One region of the Halotolerantifilum yawarlongkerapense genome, then DNA from elsewhere that is predicted to be linked to it. Evidence: riboswitches for the same ligand, from Rfam matches in the RefSeq annotation. Region 1 holds a riboswitch; the other holds the start of a gene.
What was found. A riboswitch is a leader RNA that binds a small molecule or an ion and turns the genes downstream of it on or off. The one in region 1 is predicted to bind thiamine pyrophosphate.

Region 1 (10,140 bases):
CAGAATCCCCTCTCCTATACGCAGGTGGTTGATCCGCGGGGGCATCTCATCGTCGTAGAGGAGCGTCAGGGAGCTGGTGGCGCCACCGCTGATGATCTCAAGAGAGCGGTGGATGATCTCGGTCTCGATGGACTCGGCGAGATCCACGAGACGGCCCAGGTTCTCCTTGGTAGGGCGGATGGATCCGTAGCAGCCGAGGTTCGTCCCGATGCCCACGAGCTCCAGGTACTTGTTCTCTTCCACGAAGGAAGCGGCTTCAAAGAGTGCCTCTGGTTCGAAGAAGCCCTCCCGTAAATCCCCGAGGTCCATCATGAGGATCACGCCGTGGTGCTTTTCCTTTTTTTCACAGAGCTTTGCCAGTGCTTTGAGCGTCTTCAGGTCGGATTGCAGGCTGCGGTCCGCGCCGGTGAGCACATCTTCCAATTCGTCCAGCATGGGGATGCGAAGGAGGAGGGTGCGGGTATCCCATTCTTTCCTGTAGGCCTTCAAGTGGTCGATACGAGAACTGGCCAGTTCGGAGGCCCCCATCTTACGAAAAATGCCTGCGATCTCAAGATCGCCTGCCACGCCCTTGGTCACACCGGCCACCTGGATACCGACCTTTTCGCATCTTGCAATGACCTGTTTGGCATTGTGCTCGATCTTCCTGAGGTTATAGATCATCTGTGGATAATTAGCCACGGTGCGTCTCTCCTTTTTCAAATAAATCCTTGGGTATTTCGAATCGCGCGGTGATCTGGGGATCCACTACCTGGCAGATCCGGAGGTCGCCACCCAGGGACATCAGGGTGGCGGCGGTGTTCTTCTCGAGGCCCCTGTGTTCGGTCAGATAGGTGAACATGGCAAGGCTGGCCGCTTCGAGCGCCGCATCCGTTGTTTTTCGCGAAGCGATGGTTGCAAAGCGGTCTTTTGTCTCGACAAAAGGTGTGGGTAGGGCGCTGTCCTGAAGAACCTCTACGGAAAGGGTGATCCTCCCGGGGATCTCCAGGCCGCTGACGCAGACCTCGCCATCCCCCATGGCCGCGTGGAGGTCGCCCACGGACAAAAGGCCGCCGTCCACCTGGGCGCGGAGGGTTACGAGGCTCCCCTCGGTGATCAGTTTGCAGTCCATGTTGCCGCCGTGCTCGTGGGGGGTGTAATTGTCCACGGCCTCGACGGGCGCCACGCCGATGATCCCGATCATGGGATCGACGGGAACGGAGAGGCCCTCGGCGATCTGGATGCGACCGCCTTTGATCTCAAAGCGGCTGACCTTTCCCTCGTCGAGCAGCGGGGCCAAATACCCGAAGGTATCGTCGGTGGCAGCGTAACCGTCCTCTTCAATCTCGATGCGGTGGATGGTGATCCGGAGCAGGTCACCCGCCCGGGCGCCCTCGATGCCCAGGGGGCCGCTAGCGGGATTTTTCTGTTTCGGCAGGTCCTCTCGGTAACCGTTCCCCCAGCAGTCGTAGGTCTCGAACTGGACCCTTTCGCCCGGTGCGGCCCAGAGAACGGCTTCTTGCGTTCCCACCATTTCCTCGTGACATTGTTCTTTTCGAATTGTTTGCATGATCTCCCTCCTCATGCACCCATTATAACAAAATTTTCTCATTCTTTGGGGTGCTCGATTTGCGCCCTTGTCAAAAGGGAGGATCTGGCATACAATGGTCCTGAAAGTAGATAAGGAAAAGGGGAGCTGGCGTACCGGCTGAGAGGAAACGAAAGTTTCGACCCTCGAACCTGATCTGGGTAATGCCAGCGTAGGGACCAAAAGTCGAGAGACAACACGTCGCTATCCTGGTGACGTGTTTTGTTGTTTTTGAAAAGGAGGGTTTTCTCTTGAAAGATATCGTGAACTTAAGCCTGCAGATTTTACCCCGCGTACCGGACGACCAACTCTACGGTGTGGTGGACCAAGTGATCGCCTTGATCCAGGCCTCGGGTTTTCCCTATGAAGTGGGCCCCATGGAGACCACGGTGGAGGGCCCGCTGGACGAGGTGCTCGAGCTGGTGAAAGAGGCACAGGTGATTTGTACGGAAGCCGGTGCCAGCCGGGTGCTGTCGGTGATCAAGATCGATTACCGGCCGGGAGGTGTGACGATGCATGAAAAGATCGGCAAGTATCGATAACCACCTGGCGCCGGCGTCGGTCTTCCTGGGACTCTTGGTCCTCTGGGAGCTGGCGACTCGCCTGGGGGGCGTGCCCGCCTACATTCTACCGGCACCCACGAACATCCTGCGGACCCTCGTGACGGACGCCCCCCGCTTGATTCCCCATGCGATCACCACGCTACAGGAAGCCCTACTCGGTTTCGGCCTGGCGGTACTTTTCGCGCTGATCCTGTCGATCCTGATGGACCGACTGCCCCTGGTGAAGAAGGCGCTCTATCCGCTTTTGGTGTTATCCCAGACAGTACCGATCATCGCACTGGCGCCGCTTTTCGTCCTGTGGTTTGGCTTCGGGATGCTACCGAAGGTCATCGTGGTGATCTTGGTCTGCTTCTTCCCGGTGGCCATCAGTCTCATCGAGGGTTTCGCCTCGGTGGATACAGAGCTTGTGGATATGATGCGCTCCATGGGGGCCTCTCAGACAGCACTTTTTTATCATGTCAAGCTACCGGCGGCCGGTGTGAGTTTTTTCTCCGGCCTTCGGATTGCGGTCACCTACAGCATCATGGGCGCTGTGATCGGCGAGTGGCTCGGTGGGTCATCGGGTCTTGGCGTCTACATGATGCGTGTAAAACAGTCCTTCGACACGACGAAAGTCTTTGCCGTGATCGTCGTGATCGTGCTGCTCAGCATGGGACTTTTTAAACTAATGACGGGCATCCAAAAATGGGTGATGCCCTGGAACCAACAGAGGAGGTAAATGAAAATGAAACGAAAAACAACCACAATGGTCCTAATGACAATCCTGATCCTTTCGGTCGCCGCTTGTGCGCCGGCGGTAGAAGAAGAAACGATGCAAGACGTTACGGTGCTTCTTGACTGGGTACCGAACACCAACCACACGGGTCTTTACGCTGCGCTAGAAGAAGGCTACTTTGCCGAGGAGGGGCTCAACGTGGAGATCATCCAGCCCTCTGAAGGCGGTAGCGCCGATCTGATCGCAGCGGGACAGGCTGATTTTGGAATCAGTTACCAAGAGCAGGTGACCTACGCACGGACGGGTGAGGCAGACCTGCCCATCGTGGCTATCGCGGCTGTGATCCAGCACAACACGTCGGGTTTTGCCTCGCCGGCGGACAAGGGGATCGAGACCCCTGCGGATTTCGAAGGTAAGAAGTACGGCGGGTGGGGCTCGCCGGTGGAAGAGGCCATGCTGCGCTCCATGATGGAGGCGGAGGGCGCTGATTTCGACGAGCTGGAGATGGTGAACATCGGGGCGATGGATTTCTTTGCCAGCGTAGCCGAACATGTGGACTTCACCTGGATTTACTACGGATGGGATGGCGTCGCGGCCGAGCAGAAGGGAATGGACCTCAATTTCATCCTGCTCCAAGATTTTGATGAAGATCTGGACTTCTACACGCCGGTGATCATTGCATCGGAAGACCTGCTCGAAAGGGATCCGGGACTGGCCGAGGCTTTTTTGAGGGCAACATCCAAGGGATACAACTTTGCAATCGAGAACCCCGAGGAGGCTGTGGGCCACCTGCTCACCCATGCGCCGGAGATCGATGCCACCATCGCGCTGGCCAGCCAGGAGTACTTGGCGGAGGAGTATGCGCGGGGTGTGGACCGCTGGGGAGAAATGGAGGCGAGCACCTGGGCGAACTACGCGGACTGGCTTTATGAGCGCGGGCTGATTGCCGAGCCCCTCGATGTGGAGGAGGCTTTCACCAATGCGTACCTCCCCGAGTAAGGGACTCTTTCTCGATGGCATCAGCTATGCCTACGAGGGGATGCCTGTGCTCGAGGACATTGACCTGTCCCTGGCGCCGGGAGAGTTCGCGGCGATCATCGGCCCCTCGGGCTGTGGGAAGACAACGCTCTTCAATATCATAGCGGGCCTCCTCAAACCGGATGAAGGGCGTGTGGTCATCGATGGTGAGGACCACACGAGTATCACGGGTCGGGTGAGCTACATGCACCAGAAGGATCTGCTCCTTCCCTGGAAAAAGGTGATCGACAACGTAGCCCTGCCCCATGTGCTCAAGGGACTGAGGAAAAAAGAGGCGCGCGAACGTGTGCGCCCTTATTTCGAGGTCTTCGGCCTGGAGGGCTTCGAGATGAAGTATCCTTACCAGCTCTCCGGTGGGATGCGTCAGCGGGTGGCCCTCATGCGTACCTATATGTTCTCGGAGGATTTGATTTTGCTCGATGAGCCCTTCGGCGGCCTGGATGCAATCACCAAGGAGCGCCTGCAGGATTGGTGGCTGGACGTCATCGGTCGACTGGACGCGGCTTGTCTGCTGATCACCCACGATGTGGACGAGGCCATTCACATGGCCGATCGGATCTACGTGCTGACGAACCGCCCGGCGGCCATCGGCGATGTGGTGGAGGTTTCGATCGACCGGGAGGATCCCGAGGCCTTTATGGCGCTCAGGAAACGGATCGTGGCAGAGTTGACGGGAGATCGCAAAGCCAAGCGGAAAGGGAAGGAAAGTGATGGACATGGCCCTATTTGACCAGGCGGCCGCTACCTATGACCAGTGGTACACCACGGAGGTCGGAGAGGTGGTGGAAGCGGTGGAATGGAAGTGTGCACGCGACCTGTTGAATCTCACAAAAGGGATGGAAGTGCTCGATGCCGCATGCGGCACGGGCCGATTCGCCCAGGTATTGGCGGACAGAGGGTGCCGCGTCACCGGTGTGGACCAGTCCGCGGCCATGCTGGCAAAGGCGGAGGAGCGACTCGTGGCATACGACCAGGTGACGCTCCTAAAAGAGGATCTCGAGCACTTACCCTTTCCGCAAGATCGGTTCGATCGGGTGGTGTCCATGGCGACCTTTGCTTTTCTAAAGGATCCGAAAGTTGTGCTCGAGGAACTCTTCCGCGTGACGAAACCCGGCGGTCAAATTGTCGTGGGGATCATCACCGCGGACGGAGCCTGGGGAAAACTATACCGATCGGAAGCCTTCCGAGAAGATCCGGTCTTCAGTCGTGTGACCTTTCTCAGCCCGGGAGAACTCGGGAGGATTCACGCTAGTGAGCTGGAGAAAACCGGTGGTTGTCTGTACCTAGCGCCGGGAGAGGAACCCTTCACGGCAGAGGCAGATCGTCAGTTGGATGGAAAAAGAGAGGCGGGGTTCGCGTGTCTGATGTGGCGAAAAGCGCGACCCTAGAGCTTTCTTATTATCCGCTTGGGGTAAGGGACGTCAAGGGATCGGTGGAAAGTATCCTCGAGATCCTGATGGCGTCGGGGCTATCCCACGAGACGAGCGCGATGTCCACGGTGGTTCGCGGGGAGATCGGGGACCTGCTGTCCCTGATCGAGGCGATCCACAGATCGGCCGACGAGAGGGACGAGGCCTTCACTTTGGTGATGAAACTGTCGAACAGTTGTGGTTGCAAAGAGTAAGGTGTGGGCCCTGTCCATGCTCTATGGGATTCAGCCCTGTTGTCTTGGGTATCTATGCGGTATAATGAAACCGTGAGATACTGGAGATATTGGGGGTGATCCCGTGGTGGACAGGGCTTTTGATATGCGTGAGTTTAACGACATCATCAAACAGACGATCGATGCGATCGAGATGAGTAAGAATGAGATCTATCATATTGTCGAGCATGCCCGCGTGGAATTCGAACAGACCAAAGAAAAAATTGACCGGGTGCAGGCACAGGTTGCCCGGGTGATCGAACATGTGGATACGCTGCAGCGCAAGGAGAAGGAAGCCAGGCAGCATCTCATGGTGGTGAGTCGCGATCTGACGCGTTACCAAGAGTCGGATATCAAGGATGCTTATGAGAATGCCACGGAGCTGAGGCTCCAGTTACAGCTGAAGCAAAATGAAGAGAAGCAGCTGATCAAACAACGCAGGGAGCTGGAGATGTCGCTCCGCAAGGTGGAGCGGATTCTGGAGAGTGGTCAGAAGCTGATCAACCAGGTGGGGATCGCGCTGAACTTTATCACCAGCGATTCCATCGAGCGAATGACTTCTCAGTCGACGCACGAGGACCGCGTCTACGTGGGACTCCGTGTCCTGGAGGCCCAGGAGGAAGAGCGTCGCCGGATCAGCCGAGAGATTCACGATGGGCCGGCCCAGGCCATGGCCAATATCGTGTTCAAGGCAGAGATCACCAAGGCGGTGTTCAAGCGCGATGCAAACCAGGGCTTTGCGGAGCTCGATGAGTTGAAAGAGACGGTGCGACAGACGCTCGATGAGGTGCGTAAGATCATTTACGATCTGAGACCCATGAGTTTGGATGATATCGGCCTGATGCCGACGATCCGCAAGCACCTGGATAAGTTCAAGGAAGAGACGGGAATCCAGATTGAGTTCCACGCCACGGAGATGAAAGAGGAAGTGGACACGATCATTCAGCTGGCGATTTTCCGTATCCTCCAGGAAATCATGAACAATGTGAAGAAACACTCCAAGGCGAGTCTTATGAAATTGCAGATTGCCTTCGGTTCGAAATATCTGAGCATCAAGTTAACGGACAACGGCATAGGTTTCGATTACGAAGAGACGTTGGACCGTGTGAAGCGCGAGGGGCAGAGCTACGGACTGCTGGGCCTCAAGGGACGTGTGGAGGATCTGCACGGGTCGCTGAAAGTGAATTCGGAGATGGGCAAGGGCACATCTTACTACGTGAAGATTCCGATCAGCAAGGAGGTGATGATGGATGACTTCGACACCGATTAGGGTACTGATCGCCGATGATCATGCGCTTATCCGCCAGGGCATCCGTCGGATCCTAGAGTACGAGGCGGATATCCGCGTGGTGGGTGAGGCGGAAAATGGCCGGGAGACCCTGGGCTTCATCAAGATGTTGAAACCGGATCTTTTGATCATGGACATCAACATGCCGCAGCTCACGGGTTTTCAGGTCTTGGAGAAGCTCCACGAGATGGATATGGATCAAAAGACCATCTTGCTGACGGTGAACGATGACAGCACATCGCTACATATGGCGCTGGACACAGGGGCAGATGCCTATGTCTTGAAAGACTCAAACCCAGAGGACTTGATCGCGGCCCTTCATGAAGTGATGAAGGGTGAGAACTATATCGATAAGCGCCTGGTGAAATTGCTGGTGAACGGTTACAAAACCAGAAATCATGAGGGCGCTTCGAAAATCGAGGAACTCACGGACAGAGAAGCTGAGGTGCTTTCCTGTATCTCCAGAGGTCTCACCAACAAGGAGATCGCCGATAAGCTTTTCATCACGGAGAAGACCGTTAAGAACCACACGACGCATATTTACCGCAAACTAGAGGTCACGGACCGTGTGAAGGCGGCTCTTTACGCCATCGACAACATCGATCTGCTCCCAGACATCTAGCATAGGACTATAGTCCCAAAATAGATAAGAAGAAGGACCCAATAAAATGAGGACTTTCTTCTTTTTTACATTTCGTTAACAAAGACTATACTTGGGTATATAGTTAATGGCCTATTAAGAATCTATCAATTGAACGGGAGGAATGAATCATGTTAGCATTATGGAATTATCTAAACAACCTCAAGTACATCCTGACGCACGACGAAGAAGGACAGGGCATGGTGGAGTACGCGTTGATTATTGTGTTGATTGCAATTGTAGTCATTGTTGCATTAACTGCTTTGGGTGGAGGAATTGGAAACGTATTTGAAAGAATTACCAATCAAGTTGAATCGGGATCGTAAGCAAACAACTAGATGGACTTTCTGTGCTAGAATATCGACTATCACTTGTTGGGGTAATCAAGGCCAGTCGCTGATAGAATACTCGTTGATTATTATGTTGATTGCCATTGCAATATTTGGTGCGATTCAATTCTTTGGTGAAGGCTTAGCGAGTTATTATGAGTTTATTGTCAATAGATTTCCGGCAAGTCCCTAGAGAAGTCGGCTTTAGAGGAAGATCTAAGAGACCTTGCGCGATACGGGTGAGGTCTTTTTTCTTACAGAAATGGTGATGTATATGAGACGATTGGACAATCGAAAGGGTCAGACGTTGGTGGAATTTGCATTAGTATTACCAATTTTGTTGCTTCTCTTATTAGGAATTTTTGAATTCGGGAGGATCTTTAATGCAACGCTTGTATTAGAGCACGCGGCGAGAGATGCGGCCAGGGTAGGCGCTGTGAGGCATACAGATGCTGAGATTGAAGCGGTGATCAATTCGAGGACGAGTACGTTGAACCCTTCTCATCTCACTTCATCGATTTCGCCTGTTGAAGCAGATCGAGATCAAGGAGAAACATTGACCGTGACTTTGAGTTACAGTATGGATTTAATTACTCCTATGATATCAGCAATTGTCGGCAACACATTAAACCTCGAAGGTGAGGCTAGTATGAGAATCGAGTGATCAATTATGAAACGATTGAGAAATGAAAATGGAGCGGTAACAGTACTGATTGCCCTTGGAATAGTAGCTATGCTTGGTATGACAGCGCTAGTGGTAGATTATGGACGAATCGCACGTGAGGATCAAAAGCTCACAAAAGCCATTGATGCGGCAGTACTTGCGGGGGTCCAGGAGTTGCCAGATGCTCCAAATGATGCAGTCGATATCGCGGAAGACTATCTCCAACTAAATGGATTTGATACTACAGGTGTTACTTTTACCATCTCTGGAGATCATCGCGAAATCACAGGAGAAGGAACCAAGACTGTGAGTAATTTTTTTGCTCGCGTTCTGGGACATAACACATCGCAAGTCTATCATCGAGCGAAAGCAGGGATATATTCATCCTATTCGATATCTAGCGGATTGAAACCACTTTTTGTTCAAGATGAAGTTTTTTATAAAGATAGTGGATTAGATCCGGATTTTGGCACAGTATTCACGCTGAAATTTGGACCACCCAGCGGATTAAGCGGTAACTTCGGATACTTGGAGTTTGATCGTGGGGATGGACTCAATGAAGGTAAATTGCTGGCAAAAAATTTTGTCGAAGGCTCAAATGAAACATGGAGCATAGGTGATGTTGTTCCTACAGAAACAGGAAATATGGGTCTTAATTTTTCCTATGATTCCTTTTCTGATGAGAATGCACAAAAAATCATTGCAGAGTTGCAAGATGACCCCAAGTGGATTATTCCTATCATCAACGTGATAGATGGAGAATTCAATGGTGGTGAGGATGTCGTGATCATATCATTTGCAGCGTTCAATATTATTACCCTCGACGGAAAACCGATCGATGAGATTGATGTAACGAAAGTGAATAAGAACACGTTTAAAAACTTCACATTAGAGGGCGCCTTTGTTGAATCGGCTACTGCACCGGGCTCTGGAAATTCCACTACTACCGACACAGGTGTTCAAAGCATCGCATTAACAGAATAGAGGTGACCAACAGGTGAAAAATCTCGGATTATTACTACTCATTATCTCACTCGTACTAGCAGGATTACTCAGTTATTTTGTTTATCAATATATGGACCAAGAGATTCCAGAGCAAGAGGTCGTGGCAAATGTAGACTTTTTCGTAGCCAGCCGAGATCTAACTGTTGGTACGAAAATCACGGAAGAAGACGTGATCGTTAAAGAAATGCCTGCGACTTTTGATCAAGCGGACTACTTGACTCAGCGTGAAGAAATCGTCGGTAGGTACGTAGACCAAACAATCCTGTCTGGTGAAGGTTTCCACAGGGATAAAGTCCTAACGGATGCTACCAGCAGGGTTGTTGGGTTGCTCAATCCCACAGAGCGTGCAGTGTCTATGCGGATCAATGAGACCGTTGGCGTATCCAATTTGATCAAACCCGGAGACTTCATTGATTTATTTGTCTACCTACCCGAGTTGCGTGAAGGAGCTGATGGTGGAGAGGGCGACGAGGTCGTCCGTCCGGAACTAACAAAGCTCGTCCTACAGAATATCCGCGTGCTGGCCATCGGTCGCCAGGTAAGTCGGACGTATGAACCGGCACCGGATTCTCCAGATAGCTACAACATCACTTTGGCGGCAACTGCCCCTGAAATTGAGAAACTGTTTCTAATCGAACAGATTGGAACGATCAAATTAGCCTTGCGTCCAATTGGTGACGATGATCGTC
Region 2 (10,140 bases), 1.2 Mb from region 1:
CCCTACCAGATCGACATCAGCTAGAAAGCTTTCTTTCGCAGCACTCGATCATCTAGCATAATATCCTATCGATGTACTCGGAGCCCCTCTCCTCGGCCAACCGAGTTTATCGACATTGAGCATAACAGGCGCTCTCGTTCACGGCCGTCGGGTCTTGAATGAGGGCGCTGTTCTTTTGCATCCGAAAAACGACAAGAACATGTCGAAAAAACAAACACAGCTTGCATAAGTGGTCCTTCTATCGTCTATCGTCGTTCTTTGAGTACAAGGCAAAGCTGGAAGGTATCGAGGTCATGTATGTAGATCCTGCCTATACTTCAAAGACGTGTCCTTCTTGAGGGACAAAAAACACAGCGAACGATAGAAAACATCATTGTCAGTGTGGATTTGAGGCTCACAGAGATCTTGTCGGGGCTAGCAATATCCAGCGCAAGACTATGCTAGACGGTAACAGTCTATCAGCCTAGGGTGTTACACGCACTGCCCTAGGAGGGGTGATGGCGCCCCCTTGGCCCGAGGTCACACTAAGCGGTCAGAAATGGAACAATATGCTTCGCAGGAAGTCGCTTTTTCATCACTCGGGAATCCCACTGCTTTAGCTGTGTGGATCTAAGTCAAGTTTTTGGACAAGTTTTAAGCAAATCGCTGTTAAGGATGGATTCTCTCCTGAATTATTTATTCCACGTTCCACTTCGGCAGGGGCCCTATCCCCTCTGGACACCTGAGTCTATCAATCGGTAGCCCTATCAAACCTTGAAAGCATACCAGAGGGGATTCACCCTTACCGAAGTGGCTTTCGCGGCATAAACCTAGCTTGCACTATTCTACCCAAAAGTTTGCTGCTAGTGACTCTTCAACATTTCATTGGGTGTTCGGTAATTAATGGACCCATGGATCCGTTGGTTGTTGTAGAATGCTTCAATATATTGGAAGAGGCTAATATGAGCCTGCTGGTACGTATCATACTTCTCATGGTGCACGAGTTCCTTTTTCAGAACAGCGTTAAAAGACTCTATGGACGCGTTATCGTATGGACAGCCCACAGCTGAGAAAGATTGCTGAAAGCCATATTTTTTAGCTAAAGCTCTATAGGCGTGAGCGGTGTACTGACTACCCCGATCTGAGTGTAGAATCGTACCTCGGTGAAACAGTCCCTTTTTAATCACTTTCTTGAGAGCATCACTCGTTAACCGAGCGTCCATTTTCTTTGAGAATGACCAACCGATGACAGCCTTTGAGTATACATCCATGATCACAGCGAGGTAGCACCACCCGTGTCTCGCGGTATGAATATATGTAATATCACTGACTAATTTTTCAAAAGGCGTCGAAGCCCTAAAATCTCTACCAATCAAATCTTTTAGAAGAGGGTCGTGATTCGCTTTTGAAGCGTGGTGCTTATACTTTTTCTTAGTAATCGAATGAATACCCAGTTCTCTCATCAAGCGTTGTACACGGTTGATGCCAACGGCTCCTTGCTCTTTCTTCGCACGCTTTTCATTGAGGCGCATTCTGATCTTGGGTGCTCCGTATCGTTTTTTGCTGTTCATCCAAATCCGTAGAATCTGCTCCCGCAGCTCCTGGTTCTCTCGATCTCGCTGGCTTGGGGTTCTCGATTCCTTTTCATAAAACGTTGACCGCTTAATACCGAGCAGGTCGCACGTCATTGATACTGAGCTACTGTGAAGCTTTACAACTTCGTGCGCGGTCTGATGGAGCTGCCCGGTCGTTACTTTTTTGACATGATTCTTAAAGCATCTTTGAGGATGGCATTTTCTTTTTCCATTTTAGCCATTTTTCTCTTCATCTCAGTCATATCGCGATTTGTTAAGGCTTGCCCATTATCTTGATGAACGACTTCAAACTCTTTCTTCCACCGATAGACTGCTCCGCGATAGATGCCGAACTCATTGGCTAACTCATCTGCAGATCGTCCACTTTTGTATAGGTCGACTATCATCTTTTTAAAATCATCATCATAGTGCTTTCGGTTGTTTGCCATTTCTATCATCTCCTAACTCATTCAAGTATATCGATACGCGATCATCTATTCAAATTAGGAGATGCCACTCTACCGCAGCTGTTTTAAATCGCTTAGAACGTGTCTATAAAACTAGTGTAACATCAGTGGGAGCGTCAAGCTTGAGGGAACGATAGGCGGTAACGGCAATGGGGAGACTGGCTACGAATGTCGCTAGGATCAATGCGATGTCTCGCCAAAATCCAAAACCTACGCCGCCGAGTAGGAAGCCCAGGGCGATGAGCAGACCGGATACGAAGGTGAGGGTAGGTTTGTGTTGGTGGATGTTTTTCAACATGATGGTTTGCTCCTTTCGCTTTCTTTGTAAGTCCATGCTACAGGAGAATCGCTCGCGAAACCTTGATGCGCGTCAGTTTACGAGGGAAAATCGTGTAGAATAGAATGAACACGAAAAGAGAAAGGAGTTCTCATGAGAAAAGAAGACTTGGTCGTAGGCGGCATTTACAAACATTTCAAGGGCAACAAGTACCGACTGCTCCACATTGCCACGCACAGCGAAACGGAGGAAGAAGTAGTGGTCTACGAGAAACTGTACGGAGACCACAGCATCTGGGTGCGACCGCTCGAGATGTTCCTCGATCAAAAGGAGGTGGAGGGACAGAGGGTGGATCGGTTTTCATTCATCGACAAATAATTACGCGATAGAAGAAGAGGTTGCCGCGGGGCAACCTCTTCCTTTCTTTACACGGATTGATCCGCGCTCTGTCTTTTTGGAGAATAAAAGGCCAAACCGATCAAGATAGTGGCGGTCGATGAGAGGAGCGGGAGCAGGAAACTGATCAAGAGCTCCCCCTTCAGGAAGAAAGGAACACCCGAGAGCACACCAATCACCGATGCGATCAGAGCGACCTTTCCCGACAATCTGGCGTCGTAGAGACCGTAGAACAAGGGGATGACCAGACCCGCACAGAGGAGATCAGCCAGGAGAAAGAGGGAGAGAACACTGAAGCCCATGGAGGCGATCCATGCTGCTGAGATCGTGATGCCGATGCCGATCCACCGGATGCGATGCGATTGCACCTTCATATCCACCGCCGATTGTCTCTTTCTAGAACCGAGGAGCAAGCTCGTCACCAGCGCGTTCAACAGCGTGTCCACCGTGCTCATCACGAGGACGACGGCCAGAAGGAAAAGGACTAGAACCAACCAGACTGGGAAGGTAGAGTAGATCATAGCGAACAACGCGACGGACGGGTTGGTGGTATAGCCCAGGCCGGTGGAGAACACGCCCAGGAGACCGGTGAACAGCATAATCGGAACGGCCAGAACCAAGGAGATCTTGAGCGCTCTGCGCAGACTGCTATCATTACTTCCCGCGTAGATTCGCTGCCAGTAGCCTTGGTGGAAGAGGTTTGCCACCATCACGGCAATCATCAGTGTCAAGCCGAATTCGATTCCCACCGGGTTATCAAACTGCACGAGCTGCGGCATCAGTTCACGGGTTCCATCGATAAGGGCGGTGGGACTGCCGACGTAAACCGTGATACCGATACCCGTGATGACGAGCAGGAGTATAACTAGGATCATCTGGATCACATCTGTGAAGATCGAGGCTTTCAAACCGCCGTAGGTCGTGTAGACCAGCGCACCAGTTCCCACGAGAGAAGCGGTGAGAAGCATCGGAATACCTGCCATCTCTCGGGCAAGGAGTGCTATGGCTGTTAGTTCGGCGATAAGGTGCACATACATGTAGAAGAGTGAGATGAGAAAGGTCAGTGTGAACATACCCCTGCCGTAGCGTATAGAGACGTAATCGTTGAGCGTGCTCCCGTGAGGAAGGTACTGACGGATCTTGGGGCCGAGGAAGAGAAAGGCCAGGTAAAGACCAGCGAGCCCAAGGGAGTAGAAGACAACAGCGCTGATCCCACCGATGGCGCCTGCCTCTGGTGGTGTGAAGAGAATGAAGACGCCCAGAAATGAGGCCATGAAAGTAGCGGATAGATAGCCCGTACCCGTGCTACCACGGGCGGTGAAAAAGTCATCGCTACCCTGTATTCTACCCTTGCTGTGCAGAATACCGATCACGGAGAAAAGGACGACAGCGGTAAACAGTGAACCAATGATTATGGCGTAGGGAAGCATCATGCGTTCCTCCTTGTTTTGTCAATTGTTTCGATGAATTGCCCTGCGGCTTCGCGCGGAGCAGTCGCTTTACATATGGCGGAGACGACGGCGATACCATGCACATTGCAGCGGACTACAGGAGGGGTATTCTCATGATTGATCCCCCCGATGGCAACGACTGGAATCTGAACCTTGCTTGTGATCCTTCTGAGCGTATCGAGTGACACCGGTCTTGTGTTGGTCTTGGTACCGGTGGCGTAGAGGGCGCCCACACCCAGGTAATCAGCACCCTCGGACTCAGCGATCACTGCCTCCTCTAGGGTCGCAGTAGAAACCCCGATGAGCATATGGGGTCCGGTGATTCTCCGGGCGTCGGCAACGGTAAGATCCTGCTGACCAAGGTGCACGCCCTCTGCTCCAATCGCCAGGGCCACATCCACCCGGTCGTTGATGATGAGCGGGACCTGGTATCTTCTCGTTAGAGCGTGCGCGCGTTTTGCGCGGCGCATGAAGTCTTTAGTGGTGCAGCCTTTTTCTCTTAGCTGCACTGTGGTCACACCGCCGATCAGCGCCTCCTCGAGCACATACAAGAGGGATTCGTCCGATGTGATGTTACCATCCGTCACCAGGTACAGCTTCAGCTGCTCTTGTAGATTAATCATGGTTCGTTGCCTCCTCAAGATGCAATCGCTCTCGCAAATCATTCGCTACAGATCGGGATAAAAAGTCCATGAGATGACTATGAAAATGACCCGTTCCCTGTTCTGGTGTCAGTGACTCGGCTGTCAGCTCACCAGAGATGGCCATAAGGGAAATGCCCAGGAGACCGCTCTTTAGCGGAGATACATGAGCACCGAGAAAAGTACCGATCAGCGACGTGGTCATACAGCCCGTTCCTGTGATCGTAGTGAGCATAGGATGTCCATTGCGCACCCTATAGGTCTTTCGACCATCCGAAACGATGTCGACCGCACCGGTCACACCGACGGTTGTAGCGTAAGTACGGGCAAGCTTTGCGGCCAGTTCCGTCGAAGGTTCGGTGAAAGAATCACGCGTATCGACACCTCTGGGACCTCCGGCAAGTCCAAGGAGCGAGCGTATCTCAGACTCATTGCCGCGGATAAAGGCGAAGGTGATCTGCTCGAGGAGGCTCTTGGCAGCCTGCGAACGAAAGACCGTGGCACCAGCGCCCACTGGATCCAGGAGAACGGGAATCCCTTTCCGATTCGCCTCTTTTCCCGCCCGGAGCATGGCTTCCAGCCGATCCCGACTCAATGTCCCGAGGTTGAGCACAAGGGCCGAGGCCATGGAAACCATCTCGACGACTTCCTCCGGACTATCGGCCATAACAGGGCTGCCCCCGAGGCCGAGCACGACATTGGCACAGTCGCAAGCTGTCACATAATTGGTGATGTGATGGACGAGCGGTCTGCTCTCTCGGATCCGGAGCAAGGCCTCTTCGAAATCAAGTTTCATCATGGTGGATACCCTTGCCCGTACGATCGTAGAAGGGGTGAAAGTGGTGGACGGGTCCGGGTCCTGTGCCAATGGACAGGGCGGATGCGATGGCGCGGTCGATGTAAGCTTTCGAATGCTGCACGGCCTCATGGATTGGCAGTCCATTGGCCAGATTGGCCGCGAGTGAGGCCGATAGGGTGCAGCCGGTGCCGTGGGTGTTTTTCGTCTGTACACGGATCGATGGATAGGCTTGCCAAGAGTTACCGTCGTACAGAAGATCTGTCGCCATCTGTCCCGACAGATGGCCCCCCTTCATCAGGATGTGATCAGGTCCCATACGGCGGATCGATTCACCCGCCGTTTTCATTTCCTCAAGGTTGGTCACTGGAAGATCGGTTATGACCTCGGCTTCCGGGAGGTTGGGTGTTAAAAGATTCGCCAGAGGGAGCAGACGCCGGATCAGGGCATCTTTAGCATCTCGATCCAAGAGATGGAATCCGCTTTTCGAGACCATTACGGGGTCGACCACAAGAGGTATGTCCCTGTGATTCTCCAGAAAATCCGCGATTACTTCGATGGTCTCTATGGTGGAAACCATGCCGATCTTGATCGCGTGGATCTCAATATCCTCGAAGAGTACGTCGAGCTGCTTTCGGATGATCTCAGGGTCTACGTTTTGTACGCCGAAGACACCGCGTGTACTCTGCGCCGTGATTGCCGTGATTACGCTCATACCGTAGACTCCGTGAGCACTGAAGGTCTTCAGGTCGGCCTGGATACCGGCTCCACCCGAACTATCTGATCCTGCTATCGTCAGTACATTTTTCATACTTGACCTCCTTTTCTGACGCCCTTGGCGGTGTTACCGGCTCCCTGTAACAGGCGCAAGATGGCGTATCCGATGAAAGCGCCTGTCATCGAACTCAAGCCAAAGGGCAGGAGGAAGTAACCGGCGGCACCTCCGAAGCCCAAGAACAGTCGGGCGATGGATACGGCGCTCAGACCGCCGAGGAATGTCGTTCCCAACACCTCTCCAGTGAGGGCCATACTTTTCTTCCCGGTCTTGGCGTAAAGCAGCCCGGCTAGTCCCGCGCCAAAGAGACTTCCTGGAAAGGCGAGCAAGGAGCCGGTGCCTAGCATGAAACGAAGCAGGGAAATGAGAAAAGCAATGATCATAGCCATGGGGGTGCCGAGCAGCACGGCGGCCATGACATTGATAGCGTGCTGCATGGGAAAGGCGCGGGCGACTCCGACGGGAATCGAGATCATATGTGCGGTCACGACACCCAGTGCGATGAGTAGAGAAGCGGTCGTTAGTTTTCGAATGTGCATGCTAACCTCCTTTGTTTTGGTAAGAAGTGATTCGATCGAACGACCTGTTGGGACGAAAAAAAGAGCATCACCCGCAGGCGATGCTCTCGTTTAGCAAAAAGAGATAAACTTTATGCAAAGCACTTTCCTACGCTGGTATTACCCAGATCAGGTACGGGGATCGAAGACTTTAACGGGTCTTCCTCTCAGTCGGCCTAACCGACACTCCCAGTGTTTACGTTCGATTGAATTGTCCTTGTCATCATAGCATACGCTTGGAATCGATGCAAATGTTTTCATAATCCTAGGGATCTAATGAGGAAAATCGTGTTGAACAGCTCACTCTGTCGATAGAGAGAGCACCTCAGAAAATCGACGCGCGATCGCCTGATGCCCTTGTTCATTGGGATGCAGACCGTCAAAGGATAGAGCGTCCTCGAGGTGGTTGGCGAACAGGTCGTAAGTGGGAACGAAAAGGGTGCGCTCCCGTGGTGTGAGGAGCAACTGTGTCTGATGGTTCCACTGGTGGAGCATCTCGAGAGTCCGGATCGTAGCCTCATCGTTTGGATTGTAAAGGCCCAGCACGAGAATCTGCCCCCTGTCGTTTACCGATCGGATCTGATCGATACACTGGGCCAGGTTCTCGAGATAACGTGCCTGCTGTTCTGCAAATAAGTTATCCTGCTCTAGCGCAGGTGTCCTTTCGACATCCCGCAGATCGTTTCCTCCAATCGACAGGAGAATCCAACGGGCGCCTTCGATCTGCACTAGTGCACCGGGATCTTGCAACTGATCGAGCAGTTCGTCTGAGCGCATTCCCTCGACGGCCAGGTTGATCAGATCAATCTCATCGCCCGTATCTCGGCTCAGAAGCTCCTGGGTGCGCCCGGCGAAGCCCCGACCCGTCGGATCACCGGTGCCCCTGGCGAGAGAGTCGCCGAGGGCCACCATGTGCCCGTCAGCCACTGCGGAGGGAAGGGAGGGCCTATCATCCGATTGCCCCACGGGTTCGCTTGTGCGAGTGACAGCGAGACCGATGTTGAGCGCCTGTGTGAAGCCGGTGAGAAATCCCGCAAAGCCAAGGAGAAAAAGCACCGCGATACTATACCATAGCAAGCGCTGTCTCTTACGCATAGATATCCTTCCTTTCGAAAACGACAAAGGCGATGACCAGGGCACCGACCATCCATCCGAGGAGTACCAGGGTGGAGAAGAGCATGCTCAGTCCTTCGAAAACCTGGAAACTTCCCGATAAAAACGCGATCAGGTTGAGGTTCACGGTAAAGAGATAACGCGTGATCGCCCAGTCGGCGATAAAGTAACTGAGAAAACTGCCGCCGATCAAGGTGGACATGAGCACGCCGATCGAAGCCGCGGCACTTTGCATCAGGACCGAGACCATCAGGGTGAGACTGCCGATGACGAGGGCCACGTAGTATCCGATGGCATAGACCATCAGAAGGTAGTGCCACTGTGGAATCGTGCGTACGACTGAGGTGTCGAGCTGATCACCCACGAGTCGAAAGCCCGTGATGACCGGTTCGTCGAACCCGCCTACACCGAAGACGACCAGGGAAACACAAAGTGAGACAAGTGCCATGAGTAGGACCACTAGCATCGAAAGGATCGAAAGGGCGATCCATTTGGCGAGTAGAATCTTCCACCGTCTGACAGGACGGGTCAGTAGCATCTTGATCGTTCCAGTGTTCATCTCTCCGGAGACCATGTCGGCACCCACTAGGATGATCAGGAGGGGGAGAAGGAGAAAGACCGACTGCTCCATGAACTCACCCATGAATCGTGCCGCAGTAGGGCTGATGGGATCGATGCCTTCATCGAGAAAGAATTGCAGCTGTTCGATCCGTACCCTGAGCGAGGCTTTGCCCTCCTCGGGGATGTAGGGACTGTCCAGTCGCCTGTTGAGATCCGAGATCTGTTGTTCAATCAGGTCTTGCCAGCGCTGTGTGTTTTCGATGCCCAGCTCCGTGGTGACCCGGTCCCGGGTGCGCTCGAGGGTGTACTGTTCTCCGTAGGTAAAGAGACCGATCAAAACGATCAGGATGGCCAGGATCACGTGCAGGCGTTTCTTTTTGAGCACCTTGATCACTTCATTTTCAACCAGTCTATCCAATGGTCTCACCCCCGGTCAGTTCCATGAACAGATCCTCCAGGGTTTTCTGATGTCGGCAGACCTCAAGAAGTCCCGCTTCGGCATGAACCAATTGCTCGTTGATCTGAGGGAGGAGATCGGAATCGATCATGGCGCTAAGTTCTTGGTCGACCCTGGTGATAGGTACTTCTGGAAATTGCTCTGCTAACACGTTCATCGCAAGATCGGGGTGATCTACCGACCAGGTGACCTTCTGCTGCCTGCGGAGATCGTCAACCTTCAGGGTCCTGATGATTCGACCGTGGAGGATGATGGCCACTTCATCGCACATCATCTGAATTTCTGACAAGAGGTGGCTGGAGATGAGGAGTGTGAGGCCGGTGTCCCTGGCGAGAAAGCGAACCAGCTCACGGAATTCCCTGATACCGGCGGGATCCAGGCCGTTGGTCGGTTCATCCAGGATCAAGAGGTCTGGTTTTTTCATCATGGCCTGGGCGATGCCGAGGCGCTGTTTCATACCAAGGGAGTAAGTGCTGACGAGGTCGTGGATGCGCGCCTGCATACCAACCTTTTTGACGGCGTCCATCATTTCGAACTCCTGGATGCCTCTTTCCATACTAGCCAGTTGCCACAGGTTCTCGAAACCCGTCATATACTCGTGGAATTGTGGGGTCTCGATGATGCATCCGACCCTTTCGATGGCCGCTCTGAAATCGCCTTGAATATTCTTACCGATGATGTGGATTTCGCCAGTCGTCGGACGGATCAGGCCCACGATCATACGCAGGGTCATGGTTTTCCCTGCTCCGTTCGGTCCGAGAAAACCATAAACCTGGCCGCAATCAATCGAAAAGCTAATGTCCTCTAGGATGGGTTTCCCTTTGATGTTTTTGGATATATTTTTCAACTCTAGGATCTTGTCCATTGTCTTTGCCTCCTAGCTACGCAAACGGGAAATCGATCTTGTCATTCTATATTTACCACCCTCCTTCATAAATCACCAAAAATCGAAGGCGTCGAGGTCCCGGTTTTAAGCTCTTGCTGGGTGATACAGCGGTATAATGGAGAGAGGCAAGCAAGCGGAGGAAAAGAACCCTTCGTCAAAGAACATGAGAAGACCAGATCTAGTATTGGGGGAGAAGAATGGAGCAGGATT

Region 2: it holds a riboswitch for thiamine pyrophosphate, as region 1 does, so the genes downstream of both, thiW (energy coupling factor transporter S component ThiW) here and ACULM0_RS09295 (thiamine-binding protein) in region 1, are expected to answer to the same signal.

Annotation. Positions count from the first base shown of each region.
Region 1 covers NZ_CP199719.1:1,894,341-1,904,480, forward strand. Annotated here, with positions in the region: gene ACULM0_RS09285 (alanine racemase) at 1-681, opposite strand, end outside; gene ACULM0_RS09290 (acetamidase/formamidase family protein) at 674-1,549, opposite strand; TPP riboswitch at 1,659-1,760, shown strand; gene ACULM0_RS09295 (thiamine-binding protein) at 1,819-2,109, shown strand; gene ACULM0_RS09300 (ABC transporter permease) at 2,084-2,848, shown strand; gene ACULM0_RS09305 (ABC transporter substrate-binding protein) at 2,855-3,844, shown strand; gene ACULM0_RS09310 (ABC transporter ATP-binding protein) at 3,825-4,613, shown strand; gene ACULM0_RS09315 (class I SAM-dependent methyltransferase) at 4,600-5,271, shown strand; gene ACULM0_RS09320 (YkoF family thiamine/hydroxymethylpyrimidine-binding protein) at 5,241-5,507, shown strand; gene ACULM0_RS09325 (sensor histidine kinase) at 5,614-6,795, shown strand; gene ACULM0_RS09330 (response regulator) at 6,776-7,435, shown strand; gene ACULM0_RS09335 (Flp family type IVb pilin) at 7,585-7,779, shown strand; gene ACULM0_RS09340 (TadE/TadG family type IV pilus assembly protein) at 8,009-8,446, shown strand; gene ACULM0_RS09345 (TadE/TadG family type IV pilus assembly protein) at 8,453-9,430, shown strand; gene cpaB (Flp pilus assembly protein CpaB) at 9,444-10,140, shown strand, end outside.
Region 2 covers NZ_CP199719.1:696,625-706,764, reverse strand. Annotated here, with positions in the region: gene ACULM0_RS03450 (carbohydrate kinase family protein) at 1-56, shown strand, start outside; partial or broken gene ACULM0_RS03445 (zinc ribbon domain-containing protein) at 159-467, shown strand; partial or broken gene ACULM0_RS03440 (IS3 family transposase) at 843-1,703, opposite strand; gene ACULM0_RS03435 (transposase) at 1,730-2,002, opposite strand; gene ACULM0_RS03430 (hypothetical protein) at 2,106-2,318, opposite strand; gene ACULM0_RS03425 (DUF1653 domain-containing protein) at 2,451-2,675, shown strand; gene ACULM0_RS03420 (sodium:solute symporter family transporter) at 2,723-4,126, opposite strand; gene thiE (thiamine phosphate synthase) at 4,123-4,767, opposite strand; gene thiM (hydroxyethylthiazole kinase) at 4,760-5,584, opposite strand; gene thiD (bifunctional hydroxymethylpyrimidine kinase/phosphomethylpyrimidine kinase) at 5,571-6,392, opposite strand; gene thiW (energy coupling factor transporter S component ThiW) at 6,389-6,895, opposite strand; TPP riboswitch at 7,003-7,114, opposite strand; gene ACULM0_RS03395 (GDSL-type esterase/lipase family protein) at 7,214-8,008, opposite strand; gene ACULM0_RS03390 (ABC transporter permease subunit) at 8,001-9,014, opposite strand; gene ACULM0_RS03385 (ABC transporter ATP-binding protein) at 8,998-9,909, opposite strand; gene ACULM0_RS03380 (lactate utilization protein) at 10,128-10,140, shown strand, end outside.